3 regions of the Loktanella sp. M215 genome follow, and region 1 is predicted to be linked to each of the others. Evidence: riboswitches for the same ligand, from Rfam matches in the RefSeq annotation. Region 1 holds a riboswitch; each other region holds the start of a gene.
The links. A riboswitch is a leader RNA that binds a small molecule or an ion and turns the genes downstream of it on or off. The one in region 1 is predicted to bind cobalamin.
Positions count from the first base shown of each region.

Region 2: another riboswitch for cobalamin. It lies ahead of GLR48_RS00130 (energy-coupling factor ABC transporter permease); the one in region 1 lies ahead of GLR48_RS22455 (CbtB domain-containing protein).
Region 3: another riboswitch for cobalamin. It lies ahead of GLR48_RS07750 (TonB-dependent receptor plug domain-containing protein); the one in region 1 lies ahead of GLR48_RS22455 (CbtB domain-containing protein).

Region 1 is NZ_WMEA01000005.1:18,110-23,035, forward strand. Features, by position in the region: gene GLR48_RS22435 (hypothetical protein) at 1-99, opposite strand, end outside; gene GLR48_RS22440 (sialidase family protein) at 439-1,704, opposite strand; gene GLR48_RS22445 (heavy-metal-associated domain-containing protein) at 1,792-1,989, opposite strand; gene GLR48_RS22450 (hypothetical protein) at 2,152-2,475, shown strand; cobalamin riboswitch at 2,553-2,776, shown strand; gene GLR48_RS22455 (CbtB domain-containing protein) at 2,809-2,979, shown strand; gene GLR48_RS22460 (CbtA family protein) at 2,981-3,631, shown strand; gene GLR48_RS22465 (DUF1636 family protein) at 3,644-4,000, opposite strand; gene GLR48_RS22470 (DUF6692 family protein) at 4,241-4,926, shown strand, end outside.
Region 2 is NZ_WMEA01000001.1:21,282-26,207, forward strand. Features, by position in the region: gene smc (chromosome segregation protein SMC) at 1-1,579, opposite strand, end outside; cobalamin riboswitch at 1,766-2,002, shown strand; gene GLR48_RS00130 (energy-coupling factor ABC transporter permease) at 2,038-2,706, shown strand; gene cobW (cobalamin biosynthesis protein CobW) at 2,785-3,852, shown strand; gene GLR48_RS00140 (GNAT family N-acetyltransferase) at 3,849-4,301, shown strand; gene GLR48_RS00145 (hypothetical protein) at 4,307-4,552, opposite strand; gene cobN (cobaltochelatase subunit CobN) at 4,618-4,926, shown strand, end outside.
Region 3 is NZ_WMEA01000001.1:1,580,719-1,585,644, reverse strand. Features, by position in the region: gene GLR48_RS07760 (MFS transporter) at 1-59, opposite strand, end outside; gene GLR48_RS07755 (class I SAM-dependent methyltransferase) at 544-1,359, opposite strand; cobalamin riboswitch at 2,178-2,384, shown strand; gene GLR48_RS07750 (TonB-dependent receptor plug domain-containing protein) at 2,510-4,369, shown strand; gene GLR48_RS07745 (ABC transporter substrate-binding protein) at 4,356-4,926, shown strand, end outside.

The DNA.
Region 1 (4,926 bases):
CGACAACGGCCCCGCCAACGCGCCGAACGCCAGGACCGCGGCCACGGCAATCACCATGGCACAGCGCAGGAGTTTCAGAAGGGCGGCGAGAGTTGTCATGAATGCCTATTTAAATTTGGATCAGGCACCCGTCAATTGCTACTTCGGTATTTGGCGTCGCACTGCAGCATTTTGCCGATGGTGTGATGTATCGCAACACCTACGCCAGCGGGTCTCTCCGGCCAAAATCCCGCAACATTCTTTAATTGTTCACGTTTTCGTAAAGGCCGGGGAGATCGTCCGACAAGCGAACGACGCTTGCCTTGTTTGTTCAGGGCAAGATCAAACCGACTGTCGGTGTCGCAGGCCACGGCCACACGTGCGGTCGCGCCCCCTGCAGGCCGGGCATGAAAGGCCGCACGTTTCCAAAAGCGACTGCCTCAATCTCATCGGGTCAGGTCATTCAGAAAGATCGACCGTTCCGCGCGCGACATGGATGGCGGTCCCATCATCCGGGCGACCCTCTGCGTCAACTGATGGTTCGGTCCAGGCGATGTAAACGTCGTCGCCCGCCAGCGTCATGCGGGGAAAGCCCATCGCGTTTCCCGTGCGATTGACCGCGATGGCGACCGGGTCTCCGCATCCGTCCGCCGCGGTCGCCCGGCAGGTCAGGAGCACTTCTCCGGCTGCCGTCCATTCGACCCAGCTGACGAGGGCCGATCCGTCCACGAGTTGCAGCAGGTCGACCCGGCCCGCGGGTCCGCCCAGATCGATCTGTCGTGCGGGCCCAAAGCTGGCCCCCCGATCGTCCGAGAAGGCCATCTTGACCGCTGGCACGCCGCCGGCGCCGGTGAACCATACAAGGGCTGCATGATCGCCACGGGCTGCGATGGCGGGGCCGTTCACCGGGCATCCGTCGATTTCCCAGCCATCGCCGCTGACCGGCTGGGGATCTGTCCATGTCCCCTCCACGCGCCGCACCACCGAAATGTCCCTGACCTCGTCTGCGGTCCGATCACGGTAGGCCAGCAGGACGGTCCCATCATCGGTCACGACCGCACTCGTCTGACAACAGGTGCAGGTCCGGTCGTCCAGAAGCAGATCGTCCGACAGGGTTCGGTCGCCAGTGACAGTCGTCGCCCGCAGTTGCATGGCGCCGGCGTCTGCGTCATCGCTGCCGAACGTATCGCCGGTCTCGTAAGACCGTCCATCGAGCCACATCGCCAGAAGACCGTCCTTTGCATCGGGCAGCAGCGTGACGAAACCGTGTTGGCGGCTCAGGCCATCCCGGTGCGGCACGATGGGCGTGTCCCACGTTTTGCCACCGTCACCCGAGATCGCAATGTTGATGTCGTAATCATAGTACGAGTCCCCGTTCATCCGGAGCCAGCTGACGGCGATCCGGCCATCTGGCAGGCCTACGGCAGAGGAAAAGTCCGCATAGCTGATGAAGAGGTCATCACCTTCAGCGACGGTGACGGGGTCTGACCAGGTTACACCGTCGTAGATCGCGGTCTCGACCTTGGCGAAGGTGTCACCGGACACTTCGGTCCAGGACATCAGAACGCGACCGTCGGCCAGCGTCACAAGCGACGGCTCCTCGACGACGCCGGTGCTGGGCACGTCGATTTCGGCCAGCGTGGAAAAGACCTGCGCGGCACCCGAACTGCCGGTCAGGCCGAACGTAAGGCCTGCGATAAGAGAAAACAGAGAACCGCGTGTCATATCAAAAACCTTTTACACAGAAAACACGATCGCGCCGGTGCCCGGCGCAGTCGTCGAAATGAGACAGTCTTGGGCGTGACGCTTGGGTCAGACCGTTACCGCCGGATAGCCGGCGTCTTTCAGGGCTGCACGCAGCAGTGCGTCGTCGCGCCCGCTGTCGATGGCGACCGTGCGGGCCGGCATGTCAAACGACAGGGTCGCGGCGGGGTCGAGAGCCAGCACTGTTTTTTCGACGGTCGCCTTGCAGTGGCCGCAACTCATGGCAGGAATGGAATAGGTGGTCATAACAGTCTCCTATGCTGTGGTAAATATGTGGGGCCTTCCCCCGCTGGAAGGTCAAATGCAATTCTGTAGGTATGGACTGTCGACCTTCCCCCGGACTGGAAACCTTATCCCCGGACTGCAACCCTTATGTAAGGCGCTGAACCAAAGCGTGAGGTACCTTCCATGTCCGATATGTCCCCGATCACATTGTCCGTTACTGGCACGTCTTGTGCGTCCTGCTTGGGGCGGGTTCAGCGCGCTCTTGTGGCGGATCCGGGCGTCACGTTGGCGGTGCACAGCGCCACGGCGGCCGCGGTCAATCTGGCGACGGAAGCGGTGCATGTCATGTCCGTCAATCGTGCGATGATGCGCAGTATCCGCCCGATCCTGTTCTGGGCCTCTGGCTACAATGTGGCGCTGATCCCGGTGGCGGCACCCGTCATCGCCCCGCCAGCCGCACCGCAATCCCGGCCCATCCTGCAAAGCCTGGGAAAGGCGACGAGATAGCCCGGGCGAAGCGCCCTGCCCTGGCCTGTGACGGGCGCGGTGCCGCGTAACGGATATTGCATTTTCGGTTCAGGCCCGGTCTAGTGATCCTGCTTGGTGTTCCATACGCACAAAGTGCAGGAACCGAACAGGGAATCTGGTCAGGATCGATCCGGTATGGAGATCCGATGCCAGAGCCGCCCCCGCGACTGTAAGCGGTGAGCGACTGCCGAATTGTCCACTCACATCCCATGATGTGGGGAAGGCCGGCAGATCGTCACGACCCGCGAGCCAGGAGACCTGCCAGGCACAGTGCAGACCGACCGTCGGGTGTGACGGCAAGGAGAATGACCTATGACGACCCTCGTTCAATCGCAGGTGCGCGATGCAGGCGGCACACGCGCAATCATCATGGCCCTGGCGTTCGGCCTGGCTTTGATCGCGTCCGTTGGCTTTGCCTCGGCCGGTGCCATTCACGACGCTGCGCACGATGTGCGCCACGCGACCGGCTTTCCCTGCCACTGACATGTTGCGTCCCATTCTGACGACCGCGCTGCTGGCCGGCGCGGCCGCCGGTGTGGCAGCCGGCGTGCTTCACCTTGTCTTCGTTCAGGACATTCTTCTCTCGGCCGAAGTATTCGAGACTAGATCCGAACAAGCCCCCGCCGCACTTCTGACGATGCGCAATGCGCTGACGATCATGGTCATGGTTGTGCTCTACTGCGGCTATGGCGTGATCCTCGTCGCACTGATGGCGTTTCGCGGACAGGCAGGCGACCGGATCGATGCGCGGTCCGGCCTCCTGTGGGGGATCGCCGGTTTTGCCGTCGTCATGCTCGCTCCGGCGTTTTCGCTGCCTGCACAACTACCGGGGGCGACCGAGACTGAGCTTGCCATGCGTCAGATCTGGTGGGTGATATTCGTGCTGTCAGCCGCGGGGGGTGCTTGGATCCTGGCGTACGGCAAGACGCCTGGCCAATGGGCCGTTGCGGCCCTGCTGCTGGTGGCTCCTCATCTGGTCGGTCCGCGCTTGCCGGATGTCCTGACGGGCAGCGCACCAATGGAACTGGCAGCACTCTTCACCGCGCGATCACTTGGCGTCGGATTGCTGACCTGGATCGTCCTGGGAATGGTCGCGGGTGCCGTCTGGCGACGCGAACAAGCTGAACCGGCCTGAACGACCGAGCGGTTAGACTTTCTGCGCAGGCATGACGGGGATGCGGGCCCGCAGGCAGGACCGCAGTCTGCCACACGGCCGCGCGTCCTCGATCCACCCGTCCGGAGCCTCCAGATAGGTGCGGCACGTCGCGATCAGATCGTCGATATCCGTATCGAAGGACACACCCGAGAACAGGTATGTGGCGCGACCCTGACCTTGGAGTGCCACAGACGACGGGGTCTGACACGCGCCGAGGCAGGCGGCCGTCGACACGCTCACGGTGTCGTTCAAACCTGCAGCACCGATGGCCGCCATCAGCCGCAGCCTGGACACCGTTACAGATGCCGCCGGTGCGCAGGTGTTGCAGATGCAGATGTTCACCGTCACGGCATTCCCTTTTAATACTGCCCGGATGGATTGAGGATGGCCATGGCATCACCGGATTTCAGGTGCCCACGGTTCGCTGAACTCACTTTCATCCCGACCTGATGCCTTTCAGCAAAGGTGACGGTTTGCCCCGGTCCGCCTCGCATCACGGGGCGCTGTATAAAAATACTGATTTTATGGGAACATTCCAGCGCCGGAACTTGGTTGCGTCTGCAAAGCCGTACTCAAGAAGGATACCCCATGCATTATGTCCGCTTCTTCGCGATGATCGCCACCTCCACTGTGGTCATGTTCGGATTGATGTATCTGAACTCGTATTCCCTTGAGCATATTTATTTCTCGCAGACCCGCATGTGGATGGCGCTCTATATGGGTGCGATCATGGCGATTATCATGCTGGCGTTCATGCTGGGCATGTACAAGAACCGTACAGTTAATATGGCGATCTTCGGCGGGTCCGCAGTGGTGTTCGCGCTGGCGCTCTGGCTGGTGCGGTCACAAGAGACGGTCGGCGACGTCGCGTGGATGAAGGCAATGATCCCGCACCACTCCATCGCAATCCTGACGTCGTCGCGCGCCAACATCTCGGATCCCCGCGTGCGCAAGCTGGCCGACGAGATCATCGAGGCGCAGGACCGCGAGATCGCGGAAATGCGTTGGATGATCGCCGATATCGAAGCCAATGGCGAACAAACGACGTATCCGTTGGGCGAAGCCGATGCCCCGGCCGAAGTGGCTTCGCTGACCGAGGCGTTGTCGTCCGCCGTCATCGCCTCTGTCGATCTCGCACCGCTGAGCGATGATGAGATCACCCGCGCCCTGCCCGCCGGAGCGGTTTGCAATTTCCGCCGTGGCGTCGATGCGGACCCGGTGTTCGCCGTTGCCGCCGACGGCGCATCGGTGACGAAGGTGTCCGGCCAGTTGGT
Region 2 (4,926 bases), on a different contig from region 1:
AAGCGGCCTCATACCCCCGCGCGACACGCAGCAGATCGAGCACCTGACCGCCCTCGCCCGCGTCCCGGTCCACAAGGCGCGACAGCGCCGCGACCTCGGCCCGCAGGGCGTTCGCCTCGCCCTCGGCGGCGGATCGCAGGGCGCGGGCGTCGCTTTCGCGGCTTTGGGTCGCGGCGCGGGCGGCTTCGGTCTCCAGCAGGGTCTCTTCGGCGTTCTGGGCGGTGGCGGTGGCGATCTCTTCGGCCTCGGACGCGGCAGCAAAGGCTGCGTCGGCCGCATCACGCGCAGCCCTGGCGGTGGCCATCGCACTGCGGGCGCGGTCGGCTTCGGCCTCGGCGCGGGTGACGGTCTTGTGGCTGTCGTCCAGCAGGCGCTGCGCGGACTGGTGGCGGGCGGACAGGCGGGCCACATCCTCGGTCAGCTGGTCCAGATCCTGTTCGCGCTGCGCCAGCACCTCGGCAGCCTCAGCGCTGGCGTCCTGTGCGGCGTCAAGGGCCTCGGCATGACCGATGCTGGCCGCGGCGATCTCTTCCGCTTCAAGGGTCAGGCGGGCGATCGTTTCTTCGGCATCGGCGTTCAGGCTGGTTTCGCGGGCGATGTCGCGGGTCAGCTGTTCGATGCGCCGGGTCAGGGTGGCGATGGCGGCGGCGGCCTGCGCCTCGCGGTCGGCCAGCTGGTCGCGCTGCACCATCAGGCGCTGCACCACGGCGGCCGCAATTGCATCCTCCTCACGCAGGGGCGGCAGCGCCTCGTCAGCGGCGCCGCGCCGCGCATTGGCCTCTTGCGCCGCACGCTCGGCCTGCACGGCGGCGAGGGTGCGGGTGCGCACCTCGGCCTCTGCCAATGTCAGCGCCGCGTCGGCGTCGAACCAGCGACGATACAGCAGCAGCCCCTCCGCATGGCGCAACGCATTGCCGATCTCGCGGTAGCGGGCGGCCTGACGGGCCTGCCGGGCGAGCGTGCCCAGTTGCGCCGCGAGTTGCCCCACCACATCGTCGACGCGGGCAAGGTTCTGTTCGGCGCCGCGCAGTTTCAACTCCGCCTCGTGGCGGCGCTGGTAGAGGCCGCTGATCCCGGCGGCCTCTTCCAGAATCCGGCGGCGGTTCGTGGGTTTGGCGTTGATAAGCTCGCTGATCTGGCCTTGCCGCACCAATGCGGGCGAATGGGCCCCGGTGGAGGCATCGGCGAAGAGCATCTGCACGTCGCGCGCGCGCACGTCCTTGGTGCCGACCTTGTAGGCGCTGCCTGCGTCGCGGGTGATGCGGCGCGTGATATCGAGGCTGTCACTGTCGTTGAAGGCGGCGGGTGCCAGCCGTTCGCCATTGTCGATGATCAGCGCGACTTCGGCAAAGTTGCGGGCGGGGCGGGTCGCGGTGCCGGCGAAGATCACGTCCTCCATCCCGCCGCCGCGCATCGCGGTGGGGCGGTTTTCGCCCATGACCCAGCGCAGCGCCTCCAGCAGGTTGGACTTGCCGCAGCCGTTGGGACCCACGACGCCGGTCAGCCCGTCGGCGATCACGAGGTCCGTGGGATCGACGAAGCTTTTGAAACCATTGAGGCGCAGTCGGGTGAAACGCATGAAAGCTGAATGATCCGGTGATTCCCTTGAAGGCCAAGGATGCCGGAGGGGGCAGACCCAAGTCAACGGCGCCCTACCGCATCTGCGCCGCTTTCGGCGGTTATCCACAAGATGTTGACCCCTCTGGTGGGCCGGTCCCCAGCGGGATTTGCCGCACAGCAGGCTTGACGCGGGCTGGCCCCGGGGCGCAGAAAGGTGATGCAAGGTTCCCCACACAAGGCGCAAAGCGCCGGGGATGAAACTGGGAATGTGGAACGGGCCGATTCCGACCGGAAGGCCCCATGCCACAGCCGCCCCCGCGACTGTAAGCGGTGAGCGTGACGTCAAGAAGCCACTGGGACACCAAGTAATTGGGCAACCGGGAAGGCGACGTCGCGTGCACGAGCCGCAAGCCAGGAGACCGGCCCTGCATGATGAAACCAAGGCCCGTCGGGTGTGACGGGGTACAGGAGACTGAAATGCATATCGAACCTGGCGTCGTCACCGGCGCAAAACTGGCCCTTGGCAGCGTGACCGCTGCCGGTGCCGCCACCGTCTCGGCCAAGCTGGTCTGGGACAACCTCGTGCAGCGCGGCGCGGCCTCGCTGATCGCGCGGTCGGCCATGGCGACCGCCGCGACCTTCGTGTTCTTCGAACTGCTGCCGCATCTGGCCGTCGGCCCGTCGGAGGTTCACCTGATCCTCGGGTCCACCCTGCTGCTGATGCTGGGCACCGCGCCGGCTGCCGTGGGACTGGCGCTGGGGCTGCTGCTGCAGGGGCTGCTGATGTCGCCCTTCGATCTGCCGCAATACGGCATGAACGTGACCACGCTGCTGGTCCCGCTCCTGGCGCTGCATGGCGTGACAAAAATGGTCGTCGCCCGCGGCACGGCCTACGTCGACCTGACCTACGCGCAGGCGCTGAAACTGTCGGTGACCTATCAGGCCGGCGTCGTCGCCTGGGTCGCCTTCTGGGTGGTCTGGGGTCAGGGCGCCAGCGTCGCCACGCTGGCATCGCTGGGCACCTTCGGGGCCGCCTACATGACCGTCGTCCTGCTGGAACCGCTGGTCGATCTGGCCGTGCTGGCCGTGGCCAAGCGCCTGTCCGCCAAAGGCTCGCCCCTGCTGGACGCCCGCGTCTACGGCTGATCGCCTGACGGCATGACACAAGACGGGCCGAAGCCGAAAGGTTTCGGCCCGCATCCCTTTGACAGAACGAGTTTTCCAATGGCCGCCAAAATTCCCGCCACCGTCGTCACCGGCTTCCTCGGCGCCGGCAAGACCACCCTGATCCGCCACATGCTGCAGAATGCCAAAGGCAAGCGCATCGCGCTTATTATCAACGAATTCGGCGACCTCGGCGTCGACGGTGACATCCTGAAAGGCTGCGACAGCGACGTCTGCGCCGCTGACGACATCGTGGAACTGTCCAACGGCTGCATCTGCTGCACCGTGGCCGACGATTTCATCCCCACGATGGAGGCGCTGCTGGCCCGCACGCCGCCCCCCGACCACATCGTGATCGAGACCTCAGGCCTCGCCCTGCCGCAGCCGCTGGTGCGCGCCTTCAACTGGCCGGGTCTTGCCACCCGCGTCACCGTCGACAGCGTCGTGACCGTGGTGGACGGCGTGGCCGTGACCGAAGGGCGGTTCGCCCATGACGTCGCCGCCGTGGACGCCCAGCGCGCCGCCGACGATGGCCTCGACCACGAAACGCCCCTGTCGGAACTCTTCGAGGATCAGATCGCCTGCGCCGACATGATCGTCATCAACAAGACCGACCTGATGGACCCCAAGGCGGCCTCTGACCTGTCAGACCGCCTGAAATCAGAGGCACGCCCCGGCGTGCAGGTCGTGCGCACCGCCATGGGCGCACTGCCCGTCGACGTGCTGCTGGGGCAAGGCATCGGCGCCGAAGCCGATCTGGAGGCCCGCCACGAGGTCCATCATCACCACCATCACGACGATGAGGATGACGACCACCACGACGACGACCACCATGACCACGGCCACGACGAATTCGAATCCTTCGTCGTGCAGCGCGACGAGATCACCGATCCCGCAGCCTTTGCCACGCAACTGGCGGACGTCATCCGCACCCACGATATCCTGCGGCTGAAGGGTTTCGCCTCTGTCGCGGGCAAGCCGATGCGCCTGACGGTGCAGGCGGTCGGTCCGCGCGTCGATCACTACTTCGATCAGCCGCTGGGCCAGACCCCGCGCGGCGCGCGCCTCGTGGTGATCGGAGAAGCGGGCCTCGACCGCGCGGCCATCACGGCCGCCCTGCAGGCATGACGATCACCGTGGCACTGGCCGATCCACGGTCGGCAGAAGGTCTGGCGCTGCTGAACGCCAGCCACGCCTATCTGCTGTCGCTTTACCCGCCAGAGTTCAGCTTTGCCCTGAACCCGGACCAGCTGGCGGAACCTCACGTCCGCTTCTTCATCGCAGCGCGTGACGGTGCGGCAATGGGCTGCGCCGCCCTATCCAACAAGGGCACCTACGGCGAGGTCAAGTCGATGTTCGTCCACCCAGACGCCCGCGGCACCGGCACCGGTGCGGCCCTGATGCAGACGCTGGAGGACGAGGCCCGTGCCCAGAACCTGCCGCTGATGCGGCTGGAAACCGGCGACGACCTTTATCCCGCACACCGGCTTTACCGGCGGCACGGCTTCACGGACTGCGGCCCCTTCGGCGATTACGTCGAGGGGCCCCATTCGGTCTTCATGGAAAAGCGGTTGTGACCGCCTCAGTCGGGCAGGTCTTCCTTGCCGCGGATCGCCTTGCCCTTCGCCTCGTCGGTGGCAAAGTCGTCGGCCGGGTCGCTGGGCTTGTCCAGATCGGTCTTGCCCTGGCTCTTCTTCATGCGCGCCAACAGCTCTTCTTTGGAAGGACGAGAGCCGAAGGGCGTCTTGTCGCTGCCGTACTGGTTGTGTTCGTTATGCTTCGGGCCTTTTTTCGCCATCTGCGGTACTCCCGATTTGCCGTAGTCCATGGGTGCGATCCCCTCGCGTGGTGTGACACCCCCATGTGGGCCAATCACAGGAAAGGTCAAGCCTGATGCACCTGCTCGCCGCTAGCGCCGTGACGATGTCCGACGGGTCAGACCCGGTCGATCCGGGCCAGACGCCCGCCGACGTCGTCTTCATCAGCGCCGCCGACACGGAACTTGCAGCATTGTCAGAGGCGCGGGCGGCGATGGACGATGCCCCCTCCCTGCGGCTGCTGAACCTGATGCATCTGCAACACCCGGTGTCGGTGGACATGCACCTCGACGCCTGCGCCGAAAAATCCCGTCTGGTCATCGCCCGCGTGCTGGGCGGCGTGGGTTACTGGACGTATGGCGTCACGCAATACGCCGCCCGTCTG
Region 3 (4,926 bases), on a different contig from region 1:
GCCACGATTTGTGCCACGAACAGATGTCGATAGGTGCGGTCTGCAAGGACGGAAAGCATGACGTCTGCCTCGACGGTGAGAATGGCCCGCCAGACATACGTCGCAGGCGGCTTTATCGAAAGCTGCGATTCGCTGCACGGCAGGATATTGGTCACATGGGGATGTTTGCAGAACGGCGCGACGCGACATCGGCGCTCTTGCCGCCCCTGCAAAGCGCGGCCCGCATCATGTCCGTACACCAGAACTGAAGCGCCATCGGTCCGGGGGGCCGCTACAAAAGCTGCTCTCCCTGATCGCACCTGTGATGATGTCCGGGCTGTGGGGCAGAAGCGGCGCACAGGTCAAAGCCCCGGTTTGCGATGCAGCCGAGGTCGTGGAGCTGTTTTTTCAAGGCCACCAGTCGCCTTGCACTTGAACGGCCAAGGCTCGAACTGGCGCGGCGCAGGTCATGACATCGCACTGGGGCGCGCGGGATCAATTCGCAGTTTGGCGGCAGGTCCACACGGCAAAACTCATGCGCCCGCTTTGCCAAGCCCGATGATTTCAGGCCACGGCCCGGACGACATGAACCACTGCAGGCACCCGGACATCACCCCCCTCAACCATTTCGGAAAATCCTGCGATCAGTCCGGTGCGCACCGCGTCACGATGGCTTTCATCCAGAGTTCCTGCCTCTTTGGCGATCCGCATGCGCATCGCAGCAGCGCCAATCGTCATTTGCAGAGCACCCACGTCGTCCGGACTGCCATTTGGGGTAAGGTGCAGCGCCTTGGTGTCGATGTCCACAACCCAGCCTGCGGCAGAAAGAATGCGGTTGATCTTATCTTTGTTGCCCAAGGCCATCGGTCCGGGCGCATCAGGATCAAAGGCCGGGCCAGGGCCGAAGACCTCAGCGGCAACGCGACTTGGCATGCCAAACCATGGATTGTCCTCCGGTGGCCCCCAGCAGGCAAAGGTGAGCGCCGCTCCGGGTTTGCATACGCTGCGGATATGCTCGAAGGCCGCAACTGGATCGGCAAAGAACATCACGCCAAAAAGCGATATTGCGGCATCGAAACCGCTTGAATCGAAAGGGTAATCCGCGGCATTGCCAATGCAAACTTCAACATTGGCCGGAACGCGCGACTTGGCGCGCGCTGCAAACGGCGGCGCAATTTCAATACCGGTGACATGACCTGTCGGGCCCACTGCATCGGCGGCATCAAGAAGCGAGACCCCGGCTCCGGGTCCGATATCGAGAACCGATTGACCCACGCGCAACGCGGCCTTCGCCATGAGGGCTTTGCGAACCGGGGCATGAGCGGCATCGGTCTCGGCCTCAACGCGCAACCATGGTGCCGCCATCGCGTTCCAATCCATACGCAGCCCTTTCTGATGTATCAGCGCTCTGTGCAACCTTGGCAGCCTCGACCGAAAATATCAATCATCACGCAGCAGTCGAGCCCCCTGTCAAACAACCCAATCTCTTGATTTCGACATTCTCGTGTCCAGCCGAGGAGACGACTTTCTGGCGTCCAGTTCGGTTGATTTGCAGACCAAGACACATGGGACTTTCCCTCTCCGCACGCTTGGCGCCATCTACTTCTGCTTGATAAATATCTAAATAATCAGTCACCTAGCATGAAATTCCACCTTCCCGGCCAGCGACCTCAGATCCTTAGTCGATTGGATCTCAGGGCCTCCCTAGGGCCATGAATGCCCCGGGAAGTGCACCCGTGCGGGGGTGCCCCACCGTGCACCGTCAGGCTCGCGTCTTCAGAAGCGACAGGACGTGGCTCGGCCTGGGCTGAGGGCTTTTCAGACCACCCCTGTTACCCGACCCCTCTCGTGGGACGTTCATCTCGCGAGGGCGGAGGATATCCAGGCAATAGATATGAGTATCAGAGACGACGAAAGTAGAAGAGATCAGGGTGAGCCTGATGAGTGATCATCAAGGGGACGTCCGGCCGCGCCGCATCCCTGCTGTCGTTGTCATGCCGCGCGATCGGTGGGGCACCGGTGTCATTCATGGCCCGTCCCGTACCAGCGTGTGACCGCGTTTCGTGGCTTCAGCCACGCACGCGGTGCGGGCCAGATCCCGGACCGGGCAGTCTTGCCCCAACCGACGGACCATGGTCGCCTGCGATGCCGGATGCGAAGGCGGGCAGGCCGCCCCTTTCCAAAAACAATGCCACGCGTTAGACCATGGCTACTTCGGTCCGGGCGGTCTGCCGTCCGGTGAAAAGGGAACGTGGTGCGGCCCATTGGCCTAATCCACGACTGCCCCCGCAACTGTAGGCGGAGAGCGAAGCCGGACAATGCCACTGTCACGCGCCGCGTGATGGGAAGGACCGGCCCAGCATTGACCCGCGAGTCAGGAGACCTGCCGAGGTGTTCACCCTGTCCGGGCGCGTGGGGCGTCAGGGCTGCGGAGCGTCCGCTTGTGGTGTCTTCACCGTCTGCGGGGGATACCCCCTCTCTGACATATCGAAAATGCGTCCCCACCGGGGACGACCCGAGGGATATGCCCATGCTCCGTTCCGTACTTCTGGCTTCCGTGGCCCTGACACCTTTTACATCCGCGACGGCACAGGATGCCTTTGCACTTGACGAGATCATCGTCACCGGCGGTCTGTCCCCCATCGCGGCGGGCGCGCTGGGGCGTGCCGCCAGCGTCGTGACGGCCGACGACATCGCGGCGCGGGGCATCGCCACGGTGCAGGACGCGCTGCGCGCCTTGCCCGGCGTTTCGGTCACCGGGTCCGGCCCGACCTACACGCAGGTCCGCATCCGTGGTGGCGAGGCGAGCCATACCCTGATCCTGATCGACGGGATCGCCGCGGCGGGCGGCGACGGGGAATACATCCTCAGCGGGCTGGAGACCGCGAACATCGAGAAGATCGAGGTGCTGCGCGGCCCGCAGTCGGTCTATTACGGGTCCGATGCCTCGGCCGGGGTGATCAACATCATCACCCGTAAGGGGCAGGTCGGCACCACGCTCAGCGGATCGCTGGAGGTGGGTGCGGCCAACACAGCGACCGCCTTTCTGTCACACCGGACGGACCGCGGCGGTCTGTCGCTGGCGCTGTCTCACGTGCAGGACGACGGTTTCGACCAGTCCGGCGACGGCGGAGAGCGTGACGGCATGGACCGCACCACCGCCATTCTATCCGGCGACTATCTGGCCACGGACGCGCTGAAGCTGGGGTTCACCCTGCGCCGGTCAGAGCAGGATTATGACACCGATGCGGCGGACTACACGGCCCTGGACGCCGCCGGGTCCATCGTCGACGATCCCACGCTGTTCAGTACCCGCGATGAAACCACCGGCGGGATCTTTGCGGAACTCGACACCCTCGGTCGGCGGCTGACGCACCGGCTGTCCTATGAACGCACGGACAACACGGCCGCTTACGAAAGCGGCACGCCGATCCGGACAGAGCGTGATGCGCTGAAATACCGCCTGAGCTATGGCCTCGACGGGCTTGCGGTGGCCGAGACGCGGCACCTGCTGAACGTGCTGGTAGAGCACAAGAACGACAGCAGCCGGTCGAACCCTTTGTATGCGCGCGCCGCGACATCCCTGGCGTTGGAATACCGTGGCAGTTTCGACAATGGGCTGGATGTGCAGGCCGGTGCACGCTTTGACGCCAACGATACCTTCGAGGATGCGGCGACCTGGAACGTCGGCCTGTCCTATCCCGTCGGGCAAAGCGGCGCGCGGCTGCATGCCTCTGCCGGGGTCGGTATCGTGAACCCGTCCTATTTCGAACTTTACGCCACCGACTTCGGCTATGTCGGCAACCCCGCCCTGACGCCCGAGCGGAACACCAGTTTCGACGTGGGTGTGACGCTGCCGGTGCTGGACGGGCGCGGCACGCTTGACGTGACCTATTTCAACGAAGTGCTGACCGACGAGATCACCGATGTCGCCACCGGTGCGGGCACCTTCAGCTTCGTCAACCAGTCCGGCGACAGCAACCGGCAGGGGATCGAGTTGACGGGGACCCTGCAGGCGACGGATACACTCGCGCTGCGGATGGCCTATACCTACCTTGATGCCACGAACCCGGACGGCAGCGTGGAACAGCGCCGCCCCCGCAACACGCTGACGGTGGGCGGGACGCTGGACACCTTCGGCGGGCGCGGGCTGGTGTCGGCGGATGTCAGGCACGTCTCTGGCAACTATGACGCGCAGTTCTTTGGCGCCTATGAGACGGCAAAGCTGCCGGCCTATACCACCGTCGACGTGGCCGCGCAGTATGACCTGACCGCGCGTGTCACGCTGACAGGGCGGGTCACCAACCTGTTCGACGATCCGGCCGTCGATGTCTGGGGTTACGCGACGCGCGGCCGCGCGGGTTATGTCGGCGTCAATGCGCGGTTCTAGGGCCCTTGTCCTGTGGCTGGCGGCGCTGGCCGCCGCCCCGGCCCACGCCGACGCGCCCCGGCGTGTCGTGTCGATGAACCTGTGCACGGATCAGCTTGCGATGCTTGTGGCGGGCGAGGGTCAGCTTCTGTCGGTCTCGACCCTCTCTGCCGATCCGCGCGGGTCCGCCATGGCCGAGGTCGCGGCGGGCTACACCCTGAACTACGGTCTGGCAGAGGAAATCTACCTGATGCAGCCCGACCTCGTGATCGCAGGGACCTTTACCCGGCGCGCCACGGTGCAGATGCTGGACCGTCTTGGCATTCCGGTCGTCATGTTCGAACCGGCCTATACGCTGGACGATATTGCCGTGCTTCTGACGCAGATGGGCGATGCTTTGGGTCAGCAGGGCAAGGCGGCAACGCTGGTCGCGGATTACCGGGCGCGGCTTGCGGCTTACGTGACCGACACCACCGCAAACCCGCGAGCCGCGCTCTACTCCGCCAATGGCTACACCTCGGGCGATCAGACGCTTGCCGGGCAGATCCTCTCGACCGCGGGTCTGGACAATGTCGCGG